Regions from separate parts of the Streptomyces sp. NPDC002580 genome, predicted to be linked through region 2. Evidence: predicted binding sites of a transcription regulator. Region 2 holds the regulator's gene; the other holds the start of a gene.

Region 1 (10,112 bases), on a different contig from region 2:
CAACTGCTTGCCTCCTCGGCTGTGCCCCCCGATGCTTCTACGTCCTGTGCGTCGAGCTCGCGCGCCGTGGGCGCGTGTCCTGCGGGCGCGTGCGTGGCGGGCACGGGTGCCGGTTCGTTCCGTCCGTCGGGCGCGGGGGTCTCCGCCGTCCGGTCGGCGATCTCCGCCTCCACGTCACGACGGCCCTCGACCGCACCCCGGTGGAACCCGCCCAGCCTGCGACGCAGGGCGTCGGCGTCCACCCCGCCCACGCGCGGCCGCGGGGCGGCGACGGGGGCGGAGATCTTCGGCGTCCGCTTGGGCAGGCCCTTGTCGGTGAGCCGGGGGTGTTCGTCGGAGGCGCGTTCGTGGCTGTCCGGGCCGATGGCGTAGGGATCGGCCTCGCGGGGGTCGGTGGCGGTCCCCACGGGCAGGTCCGCGGCCGGTGCGCCGGTGCCGGGGGCCGGCTCGGCGGCACCGGGGGCAGGCTCGGCGTGGTCGGCGGCGCGCGCGTCGGAGACCGGTGCGGGTGCGACGGGGTCCGAGGCCGGCGCGGTGGTCGCGGTGGCGGGCACCGCGTCCGTCTCCGAGGAGCCGGTGGCCGGGGCGGCGGAGTCCCGTACGGGAGCTTCCGGGGCGGGGGCTTGCGGTGCGGGAGCCTCCGACAGGGAGTCCTCGGCTACGGCGGCGACCGGTGCCGGGGGCTGCGACGCGAGCTCCGGGAGCAGCAGCTCCATCGTGGTCTCGGGCGTGAACTCCGGCTCGGCGGCCGGCTCGGGATCGCGCGGCGCCGGGATGACCGGGGTCCGCGCGGACTCGGGCGCGGGGGCCGGGGTCCGCTCGGACGCCGGGTCGGGCTCGGGTCCGGCGTCCCGCACCGCCGCCTGCGCCGCCGCGATCAGCGGGTCCTCGTCGTCGGCCGGGGCCAACGGCGTGCGGACCGAACGACCGCGCAGGACGTTGGAGTTGGCCTCGGCGTCGGCGCCGGGCAGAGCCACTTGAGGGGCGCCGCCGACGACCCGGGCGGTGGTGGGGACGGTGACGGCCGGTGCGGCGGCCAGCAGCGACTTCGGGAGGACGACCACGGCGGCCACACCGCCCTGCTTCTGCTCGCGCAGCTGGACCCGCAGGCTGTGCCGGTGGGCGAGCCGGGCCACCACGTACAGGCCGAGCCCGAGTCCCTCGCCGCTCTCCTGGTCGTACGTGTCCTCGGGGTCGAACTCGGAGAGCCGGGCGTTGAGGTGGCTCATCCGCTCGTCGGTCATGCCGATGCCCTCGTCCTGCACGGAGAGCATCACCTCGCCGCTCTCCAGGAGCCAGCCGGAGACCTCGACGGGCACGTCCGGCGGCGAGAACGAGGTGGCGTTCTCCAGGAGTTCGGCCACCAGGTGGCTCATGTCGTCGGCGGCGAAGCCCGCGATGTGCGCGTGCGGCGGCAGCACGGCGATCCGTACCCGCTCGTAGCGCTCGATCTCGCTGACCGCGGCCCGGACGACGTCCACGAGCGGAACGGGGTGCGCGTGGTGCTGGACATGCTCGGCGCCGGCGAGGACCAGGAGGTTCTCGCTGTGCCGCCGCATGACGGTGGCGAAGTGGTCGAGCTTGAAGAGGGTGGCGAGGCCGTCCGGGTCCTGCTCGCGCTCCTCCAGACCCTCGATGACACCGAGCTGGCGCTCGACGAGACCGAGGGTGCGCAGCGCGAGGTTGACGAAGGTGCTGTGGATCGTCCCGCGCACCTGCTGCAGGTGGGCCACGGACTCGGCGAGTTCGCCGCGCAGCTTGTCCCGCTCGTCGGCCATCAGCTGGCGCCGGCCGATGAGGTGGTTGCGGTCGCCTTCGAGGGTGGCGACCCGCGCCCGCAGCGTGGCGGCGTGCGCGTGCAGCGCGTTGACGGAGCGGACGACCTGGGCGAACTCGTCGTTGCGGCCGGTGAACTTGACCGGTTCCTGGGAGGCCGGGTCTGCTGCGAGCCGGGCCGAGCCGATCCGCAGGACGGCGAGCGGCCGGGTGAGGGTACGGGCCATGGCCATCGCGACGCCCACCGCGACGAGCAGCAGGACGCCCAGGAGGGTGACGCGGATCTCCAGCGCGGTGACGTCGTCGTCCCGCAGCGCTTCGAGGTCCTTGGTGCGGTGGTCGTTGAGGGAGGCCTCGACCCCGCGCATCAGCTCGATCCGGGCGGACAGCGCGGCGTCGAGCTTCTTGGTGCCGGTGTCGAGCGCGGATCCGGAGAGCTTCGGCTGGCCGGTGAGGCTCGCCAGGTACTTGTCCGCGGAGGCGACGTCGGGCCCGGTGACCGTGGAGTCGTAGGACGCCACGGCCTTCTCGGGCGCGGTCTCGCGGAACTCGGCGATGGCCGCGTCGGAGCGGACGCGGGCCTGCAGGGCGGCGGCGCTCAGCGCGTCACGCTGCTTGGTGTCCGCCTGCGACGAGGTGTTCGTGGTCGTCGCCAGGCCCGTGACGGGGTCGATGACGGTCTCGGGGGTGCGGGGGATGCCGAGCGCCGCCAGGAGCAGTCCGCGGGCGGCGGCGGACTGCTGGACGGCGCTGTCCAGTTCCGCGAGGGAGTGCGCGCCGGAGCCCGCGCGCGGCGGCATCCGGTCGGCGAGGTCCTCGGCGAGGGCGTGGAGGTCGGTGATGGCGTCGTTGTACGCCTGGTGCGCTTCGAGGGCGGTGCTCTTCCCCGTGAGCGCGGAGCGCCTGAGGGCCGCGATGGCGTCGAGGTCCTTGAGCAGCGCGGCGGGGACGTCGTCGTCCGCCCGCAGCTCGTCGACCTGCCGGTCGACCCGGGCGCTGTGCTGTTCGGAGGGCGCGTCGGCCTTGGGCCGGCCGGCGGCGACGTACGCGGTGACGTCGTCGCGCTCGTCGGCCAGCGAGTGCGCGAGGGTCAGCGCCTGCTGGGTCCGCTGGGCGAGCGTCACCAGGTGCTGGGAGTCGTTCAATTGTTGCGAGGCGGACAGCACCGTGGGCGCGCCGGCGGCCGCGATGGCGGCGGCCACGACCGCCACCGCCACGATCAGCCTGTTGCGTACGTGGGCGGTCCTGCCCCGGCCCGTGGAGTCGGTGGCGTCGCCGACGGCGCCACCCTCTGTGGAGTTGGAGGCCGTCTTCTTGCCTGTGCGCCTCGGCCGCGTCTTCTGCACCGGTGCTCGCATTCCTGACTCGTTTACCCATTCGGGGCCCGGGTGACGTCCCGTCAATCGCGGCGTCCGCCCGGTACGGCTCCCGACCCTCCCAGTGCCGGTGGGCAGTGGTACCGCATCATCTGACCCGCCACCCGAAGGAGTGAACATCGGAGGGGAGTTGGCGGGCAAGTTGCCGGGGTCCACGCGAGGGGCCCGTGCGGCGGGCCGGTTGGACGTCGGGGACGCGCTTTGGCAGTATGCGCCGCCACGTGTCGCCGGAGTCGATCATTCCATGGCAAATCTGGCGCCTGAGCTGCTGGTCCGTCCGATCGAACGACCGTCGCCGCCGTTTCGGGGACCTTGTGAAGGGCTCGTGCAGACTGACGGGATGCGCACCGAACTCGTCTCGGAGCCCGGCGACCCGGGCCGCCCCAATGAGGACTTCGCTTCCGTCGGACTTCCCGCTTCAGGACAGGGCGGTTCACTGGTGGTGCTGGACGGGGTGACCCCTCCCCGCGGCGACTACGGCTGTTCTCATCCGGTCCCCTGGTTCTCCGCGAGGCTCGGCGGAGCACTGACCGAACTGTCCGTTTCGCAGGAGGATTTACCCCTGCGAGAGGTCCTGTCCCGAGCGATCGCGCGGGTGGCCGAGGCCCACGCGGCAACCTGTGACCTTTCTCACCCGCGTACGCCCCAGGCGACCGTCGTCCTCGCACGGTGGACCGCTTCCGAGGTCGAGTACCTGGTCCTCTCCGACTCGGCCCTGCTGGTCGAGTCCCCGACCGGCGAGGTGACCGCCCTGCTGGACGACCGCCTCTCCCGCCTCCCGCGCGGCGCGCTCGCCACGGACGCCGTCGCCGACGCCACCGTCCGCAACAAGGAGGGCGGGTTCTTCACGGCGGCGGCGGACCCCTCCGCGGCCTTCCGGGCGGTGACGGGCACGATCCCCCGCGCGTCCGTCCGGTCCCTGGCCGCCCTCACGGACGGTGCCACCCGCTGGGTGGAGAAGTTCCGCATGGGCGACTGGGCCGAGCTGTTCGCCCTCGTGCGCGACGACGGCGCCGCGGCTCTCGTCGAGCGCGTCCGGGCACTGGAACGCGCGGACGCGCGGGAGCGACTGTGGCTGGGCCGGAGCAAGACGCACGACGACGCGACGGTCGTACTCGTCGAGTTGCGGGAAACACGCCCGCGTCAGAATCCGCATCCGAGCAGTACGCACGACGACGCGCCGGTCGCACCCTCGGAGTCGTGAGGGACCGGAAGAGGCCGGGAGGGACCGGGGGCCGCGCGGACGGACGCCTACTTCTCCATGCCGAGGTTCAACTGGTGCAACAGGCGGGCGAGTTCCGCGACCTCGTCCTGGTCCCAGTGGGCGAGCTGACTGACGTAACGGGCACGACGGGCCTCGCGGACGCTCGTGACCCGGCCGCGGCCCTCCTCGGTGAGGTGGACGAGCCAGGCGCGGCCGTCGGCGGGGTCGGGTTCGCGCGCCACCAGGCCCAACTCCTCCAGGGCCCGCAGCTGCCGGGACATGGTGGCCTTCCCTACGCCGATGTAGGCGGCGAGTTCCGTGGCCCGCTGCCGGCCGCACTCCTCCAGGCGGACGAGGAGCCCGTACGCGGCGGACTCCAGGTCCGGATGGACCTCGCGGGCCATCTCCCCCTGGTTGGCTCGGGCGCGGCGCAGGAACACGGTCAACTCGCGTTCCAGGGAGAGGAACTCGCGCTCCACGCCACCGTGCTCCGCGGGCCGGTCCATACCTCTTCCCGGCACGCCGGATTCGGCCGGACGCCCGCCGTCGTTCGCGTCCTCGTGCACGTCAGCACCCCTGACCCGGTTTCCCGATCCTGAAAGTTTCTGCCAGAACTCACCGTTGCCGCAGCTCCGCCAGTATTTCGCAGGCGTAGACCAACGGCAGCCTCCGGCCCCCCTTCCACGCCGCCCCCGCCGTGCGTAGCTTCCTTGCCAGACACTTTTTTACTGGCATGCGCACGCCACTCCAGGTCGGGAACGGCCTGATCCCCCTTCGGCACGCGTGCCCGCGCTGTCCCCCCACCGAGCTCCGTCGAGCTCCACCGAGTCACCCGCGGAGCTCCCTCGCCCTTCGGAGGCACGCATATGCCCGTGCACAGATCCGGAACGGCCCACCGCCGACGCCTGCTCGCGGTAGGAACCCTGCTCGCCGCCTTCTCCCTCCTCTCCCCTCTCCCCTCCTCCTCCGCTGCCGCCGCCACCGACATCCCCGACCGCGGCTCCGCCCACATGGGCATGGGGGTCATAGCCCACGACGGCGAGGACGGTACGCCGACCAGCGGTGACGCCGTCCAGACCGAAGGCGTGGACGTCTCCGGCCACCAGGGCAACGTCGCCTGGGCGACGCTGTGGAACAGCGGCGTGCGGTGGGCCTACACCAAGGCGACCGAGGGGACGTACTACACGAACCCGTACTTCGCCCAGCAGTACAACGGCTCCTACAACGTCGGCATGATCCGCGGCTCGTACCACTTCGGGACCCCGGACACCACGACCGGTGCCGCCCAGGCCAACTACTTCGTCGACCACGGCGGCGGCTGGTCCAGGGACGGCAGGACGCTGCCCGGTGTCCTCGACATCGAGTGGAACCCGTACGGGGCGGCCTGCTACGGCAAGACACAGAGCGCGATGGTCAGCTGGATCGGCAGCTTCCTCGCCCAGTACAAGGCCCGTACCGGGCGGGACGCGGTGATCTACACGGCCACCACCTGGTGGACCCAGTGCACCGGCGACCACGCCGGTTTCGCCTCCGCCAACCCGCTGTGGATCGCGCGCTACGCCTCCGCTCCGGGGACGCTCCCGGCGGGCTGGGGGTACTACACGATGTGGCAGTACACGTCGTCCGGACCGACGGTCGGGGACCACGACAAGTTCAACGGCGCGCCGGACCGGGTCGTGGCGCTGGCCAACGGCTGACGCCGCACACGGTCCCCGTACGGTCCACGCGCGATCCCCGCGCACGGCGAAGGCCCGGGCCTCCCTCACGGGACCCGGGCCTTCCCCTCCGGCAGTGGCGTCACGCCGCTACCGGAACCTCCGGCGCCGCGCCGTTCGTCGCCGGCGACAGCGCCAGCTCCAGGACCTGGCGGACGTCCGTGACGGCATGGACGTCGAGCTTCTCCAGGACCTCGGCAGGGACGTCGTCCAGATCGGCCTCGTTCCGCTTCGGGATGATCACCGTCGTGACACCCGCCCGGTGTGCGGCGAGCAGCTTCTGCTTCACGCCGCCGATGGGCAGGACCCGGCCCGTCAACGAGACCTCGCCGGTCATGGCCACGTCGGTGCGGACCGGCCGGCCGGACAGGAGCGACGCGAGGGCGGTCGTCATCGTGACGCCCGCGCTCGGGCCGTCCTTGGGCACCGCGCCCGCCGGGAAGTGGATGTGCGCGCCCCTGTCCTTCAGGTCGCCGACCGGCAGTTCGAGCTCCGCGCCGTGCGAGCGCAGGAAGGAGAGCGCGATCTGAGCCGACTCCTTCATCACGTCGCCCAGCTGACCCGTGAGGGTCAGACCCGCCGCGCCCGTCTCCGGGTCGGCCAGTGACGCCTCCACGTAGAGGACGTCGCCGCCCGCGCCGGTCACGGCCAGACCGGTGGCGACACCGGGCACCGCCGTACGGCGCTCGGCCGGGTCCTGAGCGGACTCGGGCACGTGGTGCGGACGTCCGATGAGTCCGCGCAGGTCGGCCTCTGTCACCGTGAACGGCAGCTCCCGGTCGCCCAGTTCGTGCTGGGCGGCGACCTTGCGCAGCAGCCGGGCGATGCCCCGCTCCAGGTTGCGCACGCCCGCTTCCCGGGTGTACTCCCCGGCGAGCCTGCGCAGCGCGCTCTCGTCGAGGACGACCTCGCCCTTCTCCAGGCCAGCCCGCTCCAGTTGGCGCGGCAGCAGGTGGTCCCGGGCGATGACGACCTTCTCGTCCTCGGTGTAGCCGTCGAGACGGACCAGCTCCATACGGTCGAGCAGGGCCTCCGGAATGGCTTCGAGCACGTTGGCCGTGGCGAGGAACACGACGTCGGAGAGGTCGAGTTCGACCTCCAGGTAGTGGTCGCGGAAGGTGTGGTTCTGCGCCGGGTCGAGGACTTCGAGCAGCGCCGCCGCCGGGTCGCCCCGGAAATCGGAGCCGACCTTGTCGATCTCGTCGAGCAGGACCACCGGGTTCATCGACCCGGCCTCCTTGACCGCCCGGACGATCCGGCCGGGCAGGGCGCCGACGTACGTACGCCGGTGTCCGCGGATCTCGGCCTCGTCCCGCACGCCGCCGAGGGCGACCCGGACGAACTTGCGGCCCATGGCGTGCGCGACGGACTCGCCGAGCGAGGTCTTGCCGACACCGGGCGGGCCGACGAGCGCGAGGACGGCACCGCCGCGCCGTCCGCCGACGACCCCGAGGCCGCGGTCGGAGCGCCGCTTGCGCACCGCGAGGTACTCGGTGATGCGCTCCTTCACGTCCTCCAGGCCGGCGTGCTCGGCGTCGAGCACGGCCTGGGCGCCCCGGATGTCGTACGCGTCCTCGGTGCGCTCGTTCCACGGCAGCTCCAGGACGGTGTCGAGCCAGGTGCGGATCCAGCTGCCCTCGGGCGACTGGTCGCTGGACCGCTCCAGCTTCTCGACCTCCTTGAGGGCGGCCTCCCGAACGTGTCCCGGAAGGTCGGCGGCCTCGACGCGGGCGCGGTAGTCGTCCGACTCCTCCTCGCCGTCCTCGCCGTTGAGATCGCGCAGTTCCTTGCGTACGGCTTCCAGCTGGCGCCGCAGCAGGAACTCGCGCTGCTGCTTGTCGACGCCCTCCTGGACGTCCTTGGCGATGGACTCGGCGACGTCCTGCTCGGCCAGGTGCTCGCGGAGCTGCTCGGTGGCGAGCTTCAGCCGGGCCACCGGGTCGGCGGTCTCGAGGAGCTCGACCTTCTGCTCGACGGACAGGAACGGTGAGTAACCGGAATTGTCGGCGAGGGCGGAGACGTCGTCGATCTGCTGCACCCGGTCCACCACCTGCCAGGCGGCGCGCTTGCGCAGCCAGCTGGTGGCCAGGGCCTTGTACTCCTTCACGAGGTCGGCGACCCGGCCGGGCAGCGGGTCGGGCACGGTCTCGTCGATCCGGGTGCCCTCGACCCAGAGCGCGGCGCCGGGACCCGTCGTCCCCGCGCCCACCCTCACCCGGCCACGCCCGCGGATCAGCGCGCCCGGGTCGCCGTCGGCCAGCCGGCCGACCTGCTCGACGGTGCCGAGCACTCCGGTGCTCGCGTAGGTCCCGTCGATGCGCGGCACCAGGAGTACCTGAGGCTTGCCGGGCGTTGAACGGGCGGCGGCCTGGGCCGCCTCCACCGCGGCACGCACATCGGTGTCGTTCAGATCCAGCGGGACCACCATTCCGGGCAGCACGACCTCGTCGTCGAGCGGCAGCACGGGCAAGGTGAGTGATGCGGACGTCGAAGCCATGATCTCCCCTACGGCAGTCAAGTTGAGCTATGCCGACTCAATGCTTGGGAGCCCCGCAATGTTCCCCAGGCGCTGTTCGCTGTGAGCGATCACTTCCGATCCGTGCCGCCCAGGACGGATCACCGCTGGTCATGGGCCGTGGTCCCGATCGGTTGCCGGTCCTGCGGGCTGCCGTCGCCGGTGGTCCGCGGAGGGTGGCCGGTGCGGGAGCCGGTCCCGGCAGACGCGCCGTCGCCCATCGCCCGTCCGCCGTCGCCCTCCGCCCGTGCCCCGGGCGGCGCGAGGCGGCACGGACGGGGACGGCCGCTCCCGGCCGATGATCGGGATGCGGGGTGGCCGCGCGCCTTGGAAAGTGGAGTCATGAACCATCACCACACCCAGCACACGTCGTTCGACATCGACCGCCGGCTCGTCACGGCCGGTGCCGTGCTCACCGCGGCCGGTGCCGTGGTGGCCTGCACCGGCATGGCCGTCATGGCCGTCGCCGTGTTCACCGCCGGCCAGCGCATGATCCGCGCCATGGACGTGCCGCCGGCCCAGCAGGCGGCCATGAAGTGGCAACAGGCCAAGGAGGCGTCCCGGGCGGGCGTGCAGGCATGGCACTCCGCTTCCGACGCCCAGAACGGATCGATGGCCCGCTAGGCCTTGTCGTCCCATTCCCGCCCGCCTCCGGGCGACGACGGGAAGGTGACGACAGGACCTGGACCCCGTCCCGCCCGCCGGCCCTCGAGGACCGCCGAACACCGGTCGTCCGACCCCTGCCCGGACGGAATCACCGTGGGGCCGACCGGTCCGGGCGCGCCCGGTGCGGCCGGCTCGCGGACGGCGCCGTCCCCCGACCGGCTCAACCTCCTCGTCCTCTTCAGAAAGAGGGACGGGCGCTCCTGAACAAGGGGAGGCGCTCCTGAGCCGGCCGGCACGTGCCCGAACAGGAGGACACCGGCCGCCCGCGCGGTGCCGGTCCGACGCATCAGCGCCGCCGGCGCCGGCAGGACACCGGCCGCGCACGGTGAGGCGACCCCGCCGACGATCCGCAGGGCGCTCGCGACCGGCAAGAGCGCAGGTCGGCGCGCGACGTCCGTACCGGACGCCTCGTGCGGGGCGTGGACGAGCGACGGGTGCGCGTGGTCGGCGCCATAGAAGGGGACGGCGAGAACGATCGCCTACCCGAAAGCGCGGGACGTACTCCTAGGGATCCGCAGAAGCCGCCGGACACGGAATCCGTCGGACCGCAGGGCGAGGACCTCCGGCCGCCCACCGCGTCAACCCGTGCGACGCACGGTCACCCCCGCGATCGCCGGAGAGGTCGGATCGCGCCCGCACCACCAGGAGACCCGGACCCCATCGGCGGTCGGCGGCACGGCACGACGGCGGACGACCGCGGAGAGCTGCGGACAGAACCCCACGGCTGCGGACGAAGGCGGTCGGACGCGAGGCGGGGCGTCCTCGAAAAATCCGGCCACCCGTCCCGGTGAAAATGCCAGGATGGCGGCCATGACCACCTCGTACGACACGCCCGTGGTGATCGACCGACGTCAAGGCCC
Region 2 (10,112 bases):
AACGGGAGATCCAGGAGCGCCGCCGGCTGGCGATCGAACTGACCGACTCCTTCGACCCGTTCATCGCGATCAGCACGCAGGGCGAGGCGAGCATCCACGCGATCACCGTGCTGGAGGGATTCGACCGGATCAACGCGGCGCTCAATTCGGCCACCGCCGAGTGTCACACGGAGATGCTGACGATCCAGCCGGGCGGCGGCCGCCCCGCCGACGCCCTGATGCAGGCGCTGGAACGCGACCGGCCGCTCACCGACCGCGGGGTGCGCATCCGCACGCTGTACCAGCACACCGCCAGGCACAGCCAGGGAACACTGGCCTACGTGGAGCGCATATCGGGGGGCAGGATCCAGGTCCGCACCCTGGAGGAGCTCATCGAGCGGCTGATCGTCGTCGACCGGACCGTCGCCTTCATCCCGGCCAGCGACGACCGGCGGGTAGCCCTCGAACTCCGCCACCCCGGACTGGTGTTGTACCTGAGCAAGGTCTTCGAGCAACTCTGGCAGCGCGCGGTCCCGCTCACCGAGGACGTCCCGAACGACGTCGGCCCGAACGGCATCACCGGCGTGCAGCGTTCCATAGCCAAGCTGCTCATCGAGGGGTACGTCGACGAGGCCATAGCCCGCCGCCTGGGCATGAACGTCCGCACCTGCCGTGCCCACATCGCCAAACTGGCCTCCACCCTCGGCAGTGGGAGCCGCGCCCAACTCGGCTTCCTGATAGCCCAGTCGGGACTCCTGAACCAACCCGAGGCGGGAGAGTGACCCGGCCCCTCGTCGCCACTCCGGGCCCCGCTCCCCCGGAAGCCCAGCCGGAACCCCGGCCGACGGCCCTCCCGGGGCCCGGCCGCCGGCTCCCCCTCGCGGCGAGGGCAGGGGCCGCCCGGTCCCGCCGCCTCAACGACCGGTCGGGGAACCCCTGTCGGGCACGCCAGGGGCGCCGGGAACGGCCTCGGGGACGACACCGAGGGTCTCGAGCCCCGGAGAGCGCTGCGGCCCGTCCAGCCCCGCCTGAGCGATCCGTACGCCCAACTGCGTCCGGCTCGCGGCGCCCAGCGTCTCCGACAGCCGGGCGATGTGCGCCCGGCACGTCCGCACGCTGATCCCCAGCCGTTCCGCGACGACCGCGTCCTGATGGCCCTCGGCCAGCAGCGCCGCGATGGACCGCTCCCGGTGGGTGATGCCCTCGATGCCCGTCGAGGGGAGCGGAGAGGTCAGCGGGATGGCCAGCCGCCACAGCCGCTCGAAGACCGTCACCAGGTAGTCCACCAGCGCCGGGTGCCGCAGCTCCAGCGCGATCGTCCGGTCCGGGTTCGCGGGGATGAAGGCGACCTTGCGGTCGAAGAGGATGAGCCGTTCGACGACCTCGTCGAGCGTGCGGGCCTCGGCCGCCTCGCCCATCAACTCCATGTAGTTCAGCAGGCCTTGGCCGTGCCGGGCGACATGCGTGTACAGATCGCGCATGCGCACCCCGCGACGGCGCATCTCCAGGGCCCGGTGCAGGCCCTCCACGAGTTCGTCCTCGCGCCGGATGCCGCCCGGCTGCACCGTCAGCACCTCGCTGGTGCACTCCGAGGTCGCCTTGTCCATGGCGGCGTGGATCCGCGGCAGCCCGTCGAGAACCCGGATCGCCACTCCCTCGGCCGGCGCCCGCACCCGTCCGCCGAGTTCCGCGTACCACTCGAAGGCCGACACCGCGTCGCCCACCCGCGCCTGGCTCGCGCTGACTTCCTCGTACACACCCCGCAGAAGTCGCGTCATGACCTCCTGGGGCGAGGTCGGCACCAGCCAGCCCATGTCGTCGGGATCGGGGTGCAGCAGCGCCAGGTCCACCAGGCAGGGAACCGCCTCGGCGTCCGCGCGGGGCACCCGGCCGCGCCGCACGGCCCGGGAGTACACCCGGTCGCCGGCCTCGCACAGTCGGTCAGCGCCGTGCGGATGCCCGTCCGTCCCGTGCCCGGCCATCTCCCACCCCTGGCTCCAGCTCCAACCCCTGGCGTGAGCCCCGCGTCAGGGCGTCCTCCGCAGCGCAACTATGCGCGGACGCGTCCGGCATCGCAACACGCTGCACCGCCGCCGGGCGTCCGTTCGCCCCGCCGCGTCACCATAAATACCGACCTCCGCCGAGCCCGCCGCAACAAGCTGAAGGGGGTCCCTCACACACCTCTCACACATCCCGGGAACGCGGCACCCGCGTCGCGCGGGCGGGGTGCGAGCGGCAGGGGATCCGGGGGATCGCGGAGGCGGGTCGCGGAGTCCGTCCCGCGCCCGGTCGCGCAGTGAGCAGCAGAGACGCCCCGAGGAGCCCGGGCCGCACATCGGACCGCCGGGGAGGGGCCGGTAAGCGCCGGGACGTACGGGAGCGCCGTGGAGGGCGGCAGGCGCCAGGAAGGACGGGTGAACGCCGTGGAGGCCTCGGTGGGCGCCGGCAGCGAGGACGAGCGGCGTAGAGGGCGGTGCGCGGCGTACGGGCCTTCGGGACCGAGTACGGGCCGCACGGGCCGTCGAGCCGGGTTCGGGCCGCACGGGACCTGGAAGCCAGGCGCGGGTCGCACGGACCGTCGAGGCCGGGCGCGGGCCGGGCCGTGGAGGTCAGGTGCGGGCCGGGTCGAGGAGGCGGGCGGGCCGCGCGGGCGGAACCGTCACCCGGCGCCTCGGAAGGGCTTTCCCCGCCGCCCGTCACAACGGCGAGGACCCCGTGCCCGCGGGCCGGTCGGCGGGTGCCGGAGCGGACCCCGGGCGACGTACACGCTGACGCGCGCACCCCGCCCAGGACCGGAACCCGTGGTGCCGGCCGTGCCCACCGCCCCGCCTCGGGCGGTTCGGCGGGCACCCGGCCCGAGTGGGCCTACTTGAGACCGATGGCGTTGCAGGCCGACTTGTACGGCGCCGTGCAGATCTGCTGGACGGTGTAGATGCTGTCCTGGATCACCGTGTCCTCGATGTTCTCCGCGGTGAGGTCCACCACGGGCACGAGCTGCGCCGGGATGTTCTTGTCCGTGGGACTGTCGACCTTGTCGCGGGTCAGGGCGTCGAACTCGATCGAACGGCCCTGGACCCTCGCGACCGCCATCTCGGCGGCGGCGCTGGCCTCCTGCGGGTACGACTTGTACACGCTCATGTACTGGTCGCCCTTGATGATCCGCTGGACGGCGATCAGCTCGGCGTCCTGGCCGGTCACCGGCGGAACCTTGCTGACACCGGCGGCCTTGAAGACGTCGATGACGGCGCCCGCGATGCCGTCGTTCGCGGCGTAGACACCGGCGATGTTGCTGAGGCCGACCTCCTGGATGGACTTCTCCATGTTGGCCTTGGCGTTGACCGGGTTCCAGTCCTTGGTGTCCCACCTCTTGGCGAGGACCACCTTGTCCTCGAGCTCGGTCAGGGCACCGGCCTTGAACTGCTTCGCGTTCGGGTCGGTCAGCGAGCCGTTCATCATGATGATCTTCTTCGAGGCCGCGCCGGCGCCCAGCGCGCCGACCAGGGCCTTGCCCTGGACCTCGCCGACCAGCTCGTTGTCGAAGGAGATGTACGCGTCGATCGGGCCCTGGGCCAGGCGGTCGTACGCGATGACGGGGATGCCGGCGTCCTTGGCCGCGCGCACGCCCTTCGCGATCGTCACCGAGTCCACCGCGTCCACCAGGATCACGTCGACCTTGTCGTCCACCAGCTGCTGCATCTGCCGCAGCTGCTTCGCCGCGTCCTGCTCGGCGTTGTAGTAGGCGACCTCGCCCTTCTTCTCGGTGAGCTTCGTCACCGTGTCCTTGATGATCTTGTAGTCAAACTTCTCGTAACGGGTGTTTTCCTTCTCAGGAAGCAGCAGGCCGACCGTGATGTCGTTGCCCTTGGTGGCGCTTGCCGTGGCGTCGCTCTCTCCGAACCCCATGCCGCAGCCGGCGAGGGAGAGGGCCGAAGCGGAGGCCGCCAGAGATATGACGGTACGGCGGAGACCAGTGTTACGAGTGTTCACATCAGGTGCCTTCCGGGCGAGGTTGCAGCATTGCGACCCAGGTGGCTGAAAGCCAACGCGGCGATCACCTCAGCGTCAAGGAGTAACCACTTAACGAGATGGCAACGGCGTTTCGTGTTCCACAAGTGAACACGACGGGAAGAGACTACGCCCAACCGTCGAGAAATCCCCTCAGCTTCATCTTCCGTCTTCCACCCGTACAGCCAACTCCCGTGCTCACGGCTCATGATCGTCAGCGGCATTTTACCGATCGTTGACCATCGGGCGGCCCGGAGGAGCGCGGGAACAGAGCCGTCGACGCGATGCGGAGCTGTCCCGCGCCCCGCGTCCACCGCCGTGGACGACCCCCTCTCGACGGCCCGCGCGGCCGACGCCACAGTGACGAACCGCACATCACCCCCCCATAAGCGGCAGCCTCGCGCGAACACCCTGTTTGCGGGCGTACCGGGGAAGACGCCCCGGGGCCGGCGGGAACCGGAACGAGAGCCCCGACGGAATGCGGACCCGCCGGACGGCATCGGATGGCGTCGGGAAACGAACGCGAACCGCTCCTCGCCGACTCCGTGAGAACACCTCGACCACTCGACCTGAAACACCCCTTTCCGCCATTCTCTCCATAAAGCACATTCCGCACATCGAATTCACCAACCGGACAGAATAGACAAACGCCGCCTTCGGGTATGAAGCATCCGTCTCCCCCGTCACCGACAGGATCAAGCCACTTCGTCTACGGGGCTTTCGGTGATGTCCGGCTCCGACACCCGCGCGACCGAACTCGCCCGGTAGCCGAACAAGGCGCCACTCCCCGGGGACAACCGGTCTTACGGCGCCCAGAAGACGGCACGGCCCGGGCAGGACCGCTCACGACGAAGGCCGGCTCGGACACGGGCACCGCCCTCCCCGCGACCGTCGCGACCTGCTCCGACGAGGTCCGGGTCGACGACAGGGCGGACGGTGTGCGGCGCGGGCGGCGCGGCGGGCGGACAGGGACGTCACCGCGCTCCACGGAACCCGGCCCGCGGCACCCCGGGCGCAGGCGGACGGCCCGCCTCGGCGCTCGGCTCCGCGCGGTGCAGGAACGCGTCCCGACCGGGACGGCCGCGACCCCCTCGCGCGACGGCGGACGCGGCGGTGGAATCCGGCCACGGCGGCGTGGAACGCGCGCGCCACGAGACGAAGGAAGGAAGAAGGGGAAGCGGGGAGGAGGGTGCGAGGCCGCGCCCCGCGCACGGCCCCAGAGCATCCGGGCCCGGCCCGGCTCCGCCCCGGGCATGCCGAAGGGGCCCGGCGGTTCGGACGAACCGCCGGGCCCCTTCGGGCCGTTCACGTACTGCTCGGGCCGTACTACTCGGGCTGGCGCTTGGGACGCCACACCACCAGCGCGCTGGTCTGCTGGACCTCCTGGTACGGGACCAGGTCGCGTCGGTAGGAGGCGTGCACGGCGGCCTCGCGCTGCCGCATGGCGGCGGCGGCCCCGTCGAGGGCCGACTCCATCTCCGCGACACGGGACTGGAGCGCGGCCACCTGGTTCTCCAGCTCGATGATGCGCTTGATGCCGGCGAGGTTGATGCCCTCGTCCTGCGACAGCTGCTGGACGGTGCGCAGCAGCTCGATGTCACGGGCCGAGTAGCGACGGCCCCGGCCGGCCGTGCGGTCGGGGGAGACCAGGCCGAGCCGGTCGTACTGACGCAGGGTCTGCGGGTGCAACCCGGAGAGCTGGGCCGCCACCGAGATGACGTAGACCGGTGTCTCCTCGGTCAGTTCGTACGGGTTGCGCCGACGACCGGACGTGTCCATGGCTCCGTCATGCTCCCTTCGCGGCCTGGAACAGCTCCGCCCGCGGATCCTCACCCGCGGTCGCCTCGCGATACGCCTCCAGCGCGTCACGAGCCTTGTCGGACAGGTCCTCGGGCACCGCCACCTCGACGGTGACGAGCAGGTCGCCCCGCGTGCCGTCCTTGCGGACCGCGCCCCTGCCCCGGGCGCGCATGGTGCGTCCGTTGGGAGTGCCCGGCGGCAGCTTCAGCGTCACCGAGGGCCCGCCCAGCGTCGGCACCTTCACCTCGCCGCCCAGCGCCGCCTCCACGAAGGTGACGGGCACGGTGACGGTGAGGTTGTCGTCCTTGCGGCCGAAGACCGGGTGGGCGTCCACGTGGACCGTGACGTACAGGTCGCCGGCCGGACCGCCCCGCTCACCCGGCGCGCCCTTGCCCCGCAGCCGGATCCGCTGGTTGTCGCTGACGCCCGCCGGAATGCGGACCTGCATGGTGCGGGACGACTTGGCCCGGCCGCTGCCCTTGCACTCCATGCAGGGGTGCTCGGCGATCAGGCCGCGGCCCTTGCAGTCCGGGCAGGGGTCCGTCAGCGAGAACCCGCCGCCGGAGCCCCGGGCCACCTGTCCGGTGCCGACGCAGGTCGGGCACACGCGCGGTGTGCCGTTCTTGTCGCCGGTGCCCGTGCAGGCCTTGCAGGGCGCCTGGGAGGTCATGCGCAGCGGAACGGTCGCGCCGTCCACCGCCTCCGTGAAGGACAGCGTGACCTCGGTGTCGATGTCCTGGCCGCGCCGGGGCTGCGTCCGCGGGCCCGCGGGCCCGCCGCTGCGGTTGAACAGGCCCCCGAAGACGTCGCCTATGCCGCCGCCGAAGCCGCCGGCTCCTCCCGCTCCCTGTCCCTGGGGGCCGCCTCCGAAGAGGTCACCCAGGTCGAAGTTGAAGTTGCCGCCGCCCGCGCCGGGACCGGGCCGGAAGCCACCGTTGCCGAAGAGGGCGCGTGCCTCGTCGTACTCCTTGCGCTTCTTGGAGTCGCCGAGCACGTCGTTCGCCTCGGAGATCTCCTTGAAGCGCTCCTCGGCCTTGACGTTGCCCTTGTTGGCGTCCGGGTGGAACTCGCGGGCGAGCTTCCGGTACGCCTTCTTGATCTCGGCCTCGGTGGCGTCCTTCGGGACGCCGAGGACCTTGTAGAAGTCCTTCTCGATGAAGTCCTTGGTGCTCATCCCCGACGTCCCTCCTCCCTCGTCCGTTCAAGCTCAGCCCTCGTCCGGGCCACCGCTCTCCTTGTCATCGGCCGTCTCGGCCGATTCCTCGGCCTTGACCGGCGGCGCCCCGGGCTGCGGCTCGGCGACGGCCACCCGCGCGGGGCGGATGGTGCGCTCGCCGAAGCGATACCCCGGCTGCAGAATCGCCACGCACGTCGTCTCGGTGACGTCCGGCGCGTACGAGTGCATCAGGGCCTCGTGGATCGTCGGGTCGAAGGGCTCGCCCTCCTTGCCGAACTGCTGGAGCCCCATCTTCGCCGCGACGGTCTCGAGCGACTCGGCGACGGACTTGAATCCGCCGACGAGCTCGCCGTGGTCACGCGCGCGGCCGATGTCGTCGAGCACGGGCAGGAGCTCGGTCAGGAGGCTCGCGACGGCGACCTCCCTGACCGCGATCCGGTCGCGCTCGACCCGGCGGCGGTAGTTCTGGAACTCGGCCTGGAGCCGCTGGAGGTCCGCGGTGCGCTCGGCGAGTGCCATGCGCGCCTGGTCCAGCTGGGCCGTCAGGCCGACCAACTGTGCTGCTGCGTCCCCGTCCGGGGCCGCCGCCCCCTCCGCAGAGGGGGTGGCGGACTGCGGCTCGGCGTCGTCAGAGGTGGCGCCGGAAGGGACGTCGGGCTGCTCTTCGAAGCCCGGGGTCTCCTCCGTCACGCGGCACCGTCCCGGCGGTCCTCGTCGACGATCTCCGCGTCGACGACGTCGTCGTCGCCCTTCGGGGCCTCGGCGCCGGGGGCGTCGCCGCCACCGGCCTGGGCGGCCTGGGCGTCGGCGTACATGGCCTGGCCGAGCTTCTGCGAGACCGCGGCGACCTTCTCGGTGGCGGTGCGGATCTCGGCGGCGTCCTCGCCCTTGAGCGCGGCCTTCAGCTCCTCGACGGACGCCTCGACCTCGGTCTTGACGTCACCGGGGACCTTGTCCTCGTTGTCCTTGAGGAACTTCTCCGTCTGGTAGACGAGCTGCTCGCCCTGGTTGCGGGTCTCGGCGGCCTCGCGGCGGGCGTGGTCCTCGTCCGCGTACTTCTCGGCCTCCTGGCGCATCCGGTCGACCTCGTCGCGCGGCAGCGAGGAGCCGCCGGTGACGGTCATCTTCTGCTCCTTGCCCGTGCCGAGGTCCTTCGCGGTCACGTGCATGATGCCGTTGGCGTCGATGTCGAAGGCGACCTCGATCTGCGGGACACCACGCGGGGCCGGCGGCAGACCGGTCAGCTCGAACATCCCGAGCTTCTTGTTGTACGCCGCGATCTCGCGCTCGCCCTGGTAGACCTGGATCTGGACGGACGGCTGGTTGTCCTCGGCCGTCGTGAAGATCTCGGAGCGCTTGGTCGGGATCGTGGTGTTGCGCTCGATGAGCTTGGTCATGATCCCTCCCTTGGTCTCGATACCGAGGGACAGCGGGGTCACGTCGAGGAGCAGGACGTCCTTGACCTCACCCTTGAGGACACCGGCCTGGAGGGCGGCGCCGATGGCGACGACCTCGTCCGGGTTCACGCCCTTGTTGGCCTCGTTGCCGCCGGTCAGCTCCTTGACGAGCTCGGCGACGGCGGGCATACGGGTGGAGCCACCGACGAGAACGACGTGGTCGATCTCGGACAGCTGGATGCCGGCGTCCTTGATGACGTTGTGGAACGGCGTCTTGCAACGCTCCAGAAGGTCGGCCGTCAGCTGCTGGAACTGGGCGCGCGTGAGCTTCTCGTCCAGGTGCAGCGGGCCCTCGGCGGAAGCCGTGATGTAGGGCAGGTTGATCGAGGTCTCGGTGGACGAGGACAGCTCGATCTTGGCCTTCTCCGCGGCTTCGCGCAGACGCTGGAGGGCCATCTTGTCCTTGGCGAGGTCCACACCGTGACCGGAGCGGAACTGCTGGACCAGGTAGTCCATGACCCGCTGGTCCCAGTCGTCACCACCGAGGTGGTTGTCACCGTTGGTGGCCTTCACCTCGACGACGCCGTCGCCGATCTCCAGGAGGGACACGTCGAAGGTGCCGCCACCGAGGTCGAAGACGAGGATCGTCTGGTCGTCCTTGTCGAGGCCGTAAGCGAGCGCCGCCGCGGTGGGCTCGTTGACGATACGAAGGACGTTGAGGCCGGCGATCTCGCCGGCTTCCTTCGTCGCCTGACGCTCGGAGTCGTTGAAGTACGCCGGGACGGTGATGACCGCGTCGGCCACCTTCTCGCCCAGGTACGCCTCGGCGTCGCGCTTCAGCTTCTGCAGGATGAAGGCGCTCATCTGCTGCGGGTTGAAGCTCTTGCCGTCGAGCTCGATCTTCCAGTCCGTGCCCATGTGACGCTTCACCGAACGGATGGTCCGGTCCACGTTCGTGACCGCCTGGCGCTTGGCGACCTCGCCGACGAGCACCTCACCGTTCTTCGCGAAGGCGACGACGGACGGCGTGGTCCTGGCGCCCTCGGCGTTGGTGATGACGGTGGGCTCGCCGCCCTCCAGAACGCTGACGACTGAGTTAGTCGTGCCCAGGTCGATGCCGACCGCACGTGCCATTTCGATTCCTCCAGCAATGACTTGAGTGGAACGGACTCAAGTGTGCACGACGTCCGCCTCCCGGTCAACAGACCTGAGTCATGGGGGCTCAACTCTTATCCGTTCCTTACGCGCAGGTAGCCTCTGGCCTGCACTTTTCTCTCAGAGTCAGTGCACCCTCACGGCGTCCGGAGCCGCCGGACGAGGCCGCCCCGGCCGGTACGAGGCTCTGGGGACAGGCCCCCCGGGAGCTGGGATCGCATGCGGAGGGGACCGGCGGGGACGGGGGCCCGGACGAACGGCCGCCGCGACGGCGACCAGCAGCACGGCACCGGCCGGCCACCAGGCGGCCCCCGCCCCCAGCCACCCCAGATCGATGGAGAGCCCGACCAGCGCACCCGCGAAGGCGGCGATCCCCGTCACGACCATGACCCCCTGCCGGGTCAGTCCCGCCCGCCGCAGCCGGTGCACCAGATGGTCCGGAGCCGACCGCAGCAGCGGCCGCCCCGCCCGCCGCCGCGACACGAGGACCAGGACGGCGTCGGCGCTGACCACGGCCGTCAGCGCGAACCCGGCACCGAACCCGGGCCCGGCGGACCCCTCGGCGTGCACCAGCACCACCGCCGAGGCCAGCACGAACC

The links. The regulator HspR, encoded in region 2, represses chaperone genes until heat shock. The targets are predictions, from matches to a motif close to TTGAGNNNNNNNNNCTCAA.
Region 1: a site for HspR is predicted at 8,591-8,609, ahead of lon (endopeptidase La). Genes of this name have one in related genera too.

Annotation. Positions count from the first base shown of each region.
Region 1 covers NZ_JBIAQZ010000007.1:364,018-374,129, reverse strand. Annotated here, with positions in the region: gene ACFYW7_RS23230 (nitrate- and nitrite sensing domain-containing protein) at 1-3,122, opposite strand, end outside; gene ACFYW7_RS23235 (roadblock/LC7 domain-containing protein) at 1-3, opposite strand, end outside; gene ACFYW7_RS23225 (protein phosphatase 2C domain-containing protein) at 3,493-4,356, shown strand; gene ACFYW7_RS23220 (MarR family winged helix-turn-helix transcriptional regulator) at 4,404-4,922, opposite strand; gene ACFYW7_RS23215 (lysozyme) at 5,223-6,053, shown strand; gene lon (endopeptidase La) at 6,154-8,568, opposite strand; gene ACFYW7_RS23205 (hypothetical protein) at 8,929-9,210, shown strand; gene ACFYW7_RS23200 (spermidine synthase) at 10,063-10,112, shown strand, end outside.
Region 2 covers NZ_JBIAQZ010000003.1:432,988-443,099, reverse strand. Annotated here, with positions in the region: gene ACFYW7_RS12950 (helix-turn-helix transcriptional regulator) at 1-761, shown strand, start outside; gene ACFYW7_RS12945 (LuxR C-terminal-related transcriptional regulator) at 894-1,961, opposite strand; gene ACFYW7_RS12940 (sugar ABC transporter substrate-binding protein) at 2,845-3,966, opposite strand; gene ACFYW7_RS12935 (heat shock protein transcriptional repressor HspR) at 5,311-5,763, opposite strand; gene dnaJ (molecular chaperone DnaJ) at 5,771-6,958, opposite strand; gene grpE (nucleotide exchange factor GrpE) at 6,992-7,651, opposite strand; gene dnaK (molecular chaperone DnaK) at 7,648-9,492, opposite strand; gene ACFYW7_RS12915 (MraY family glycosyltransferase) at 9,640-10,112, opposite strand, start outside.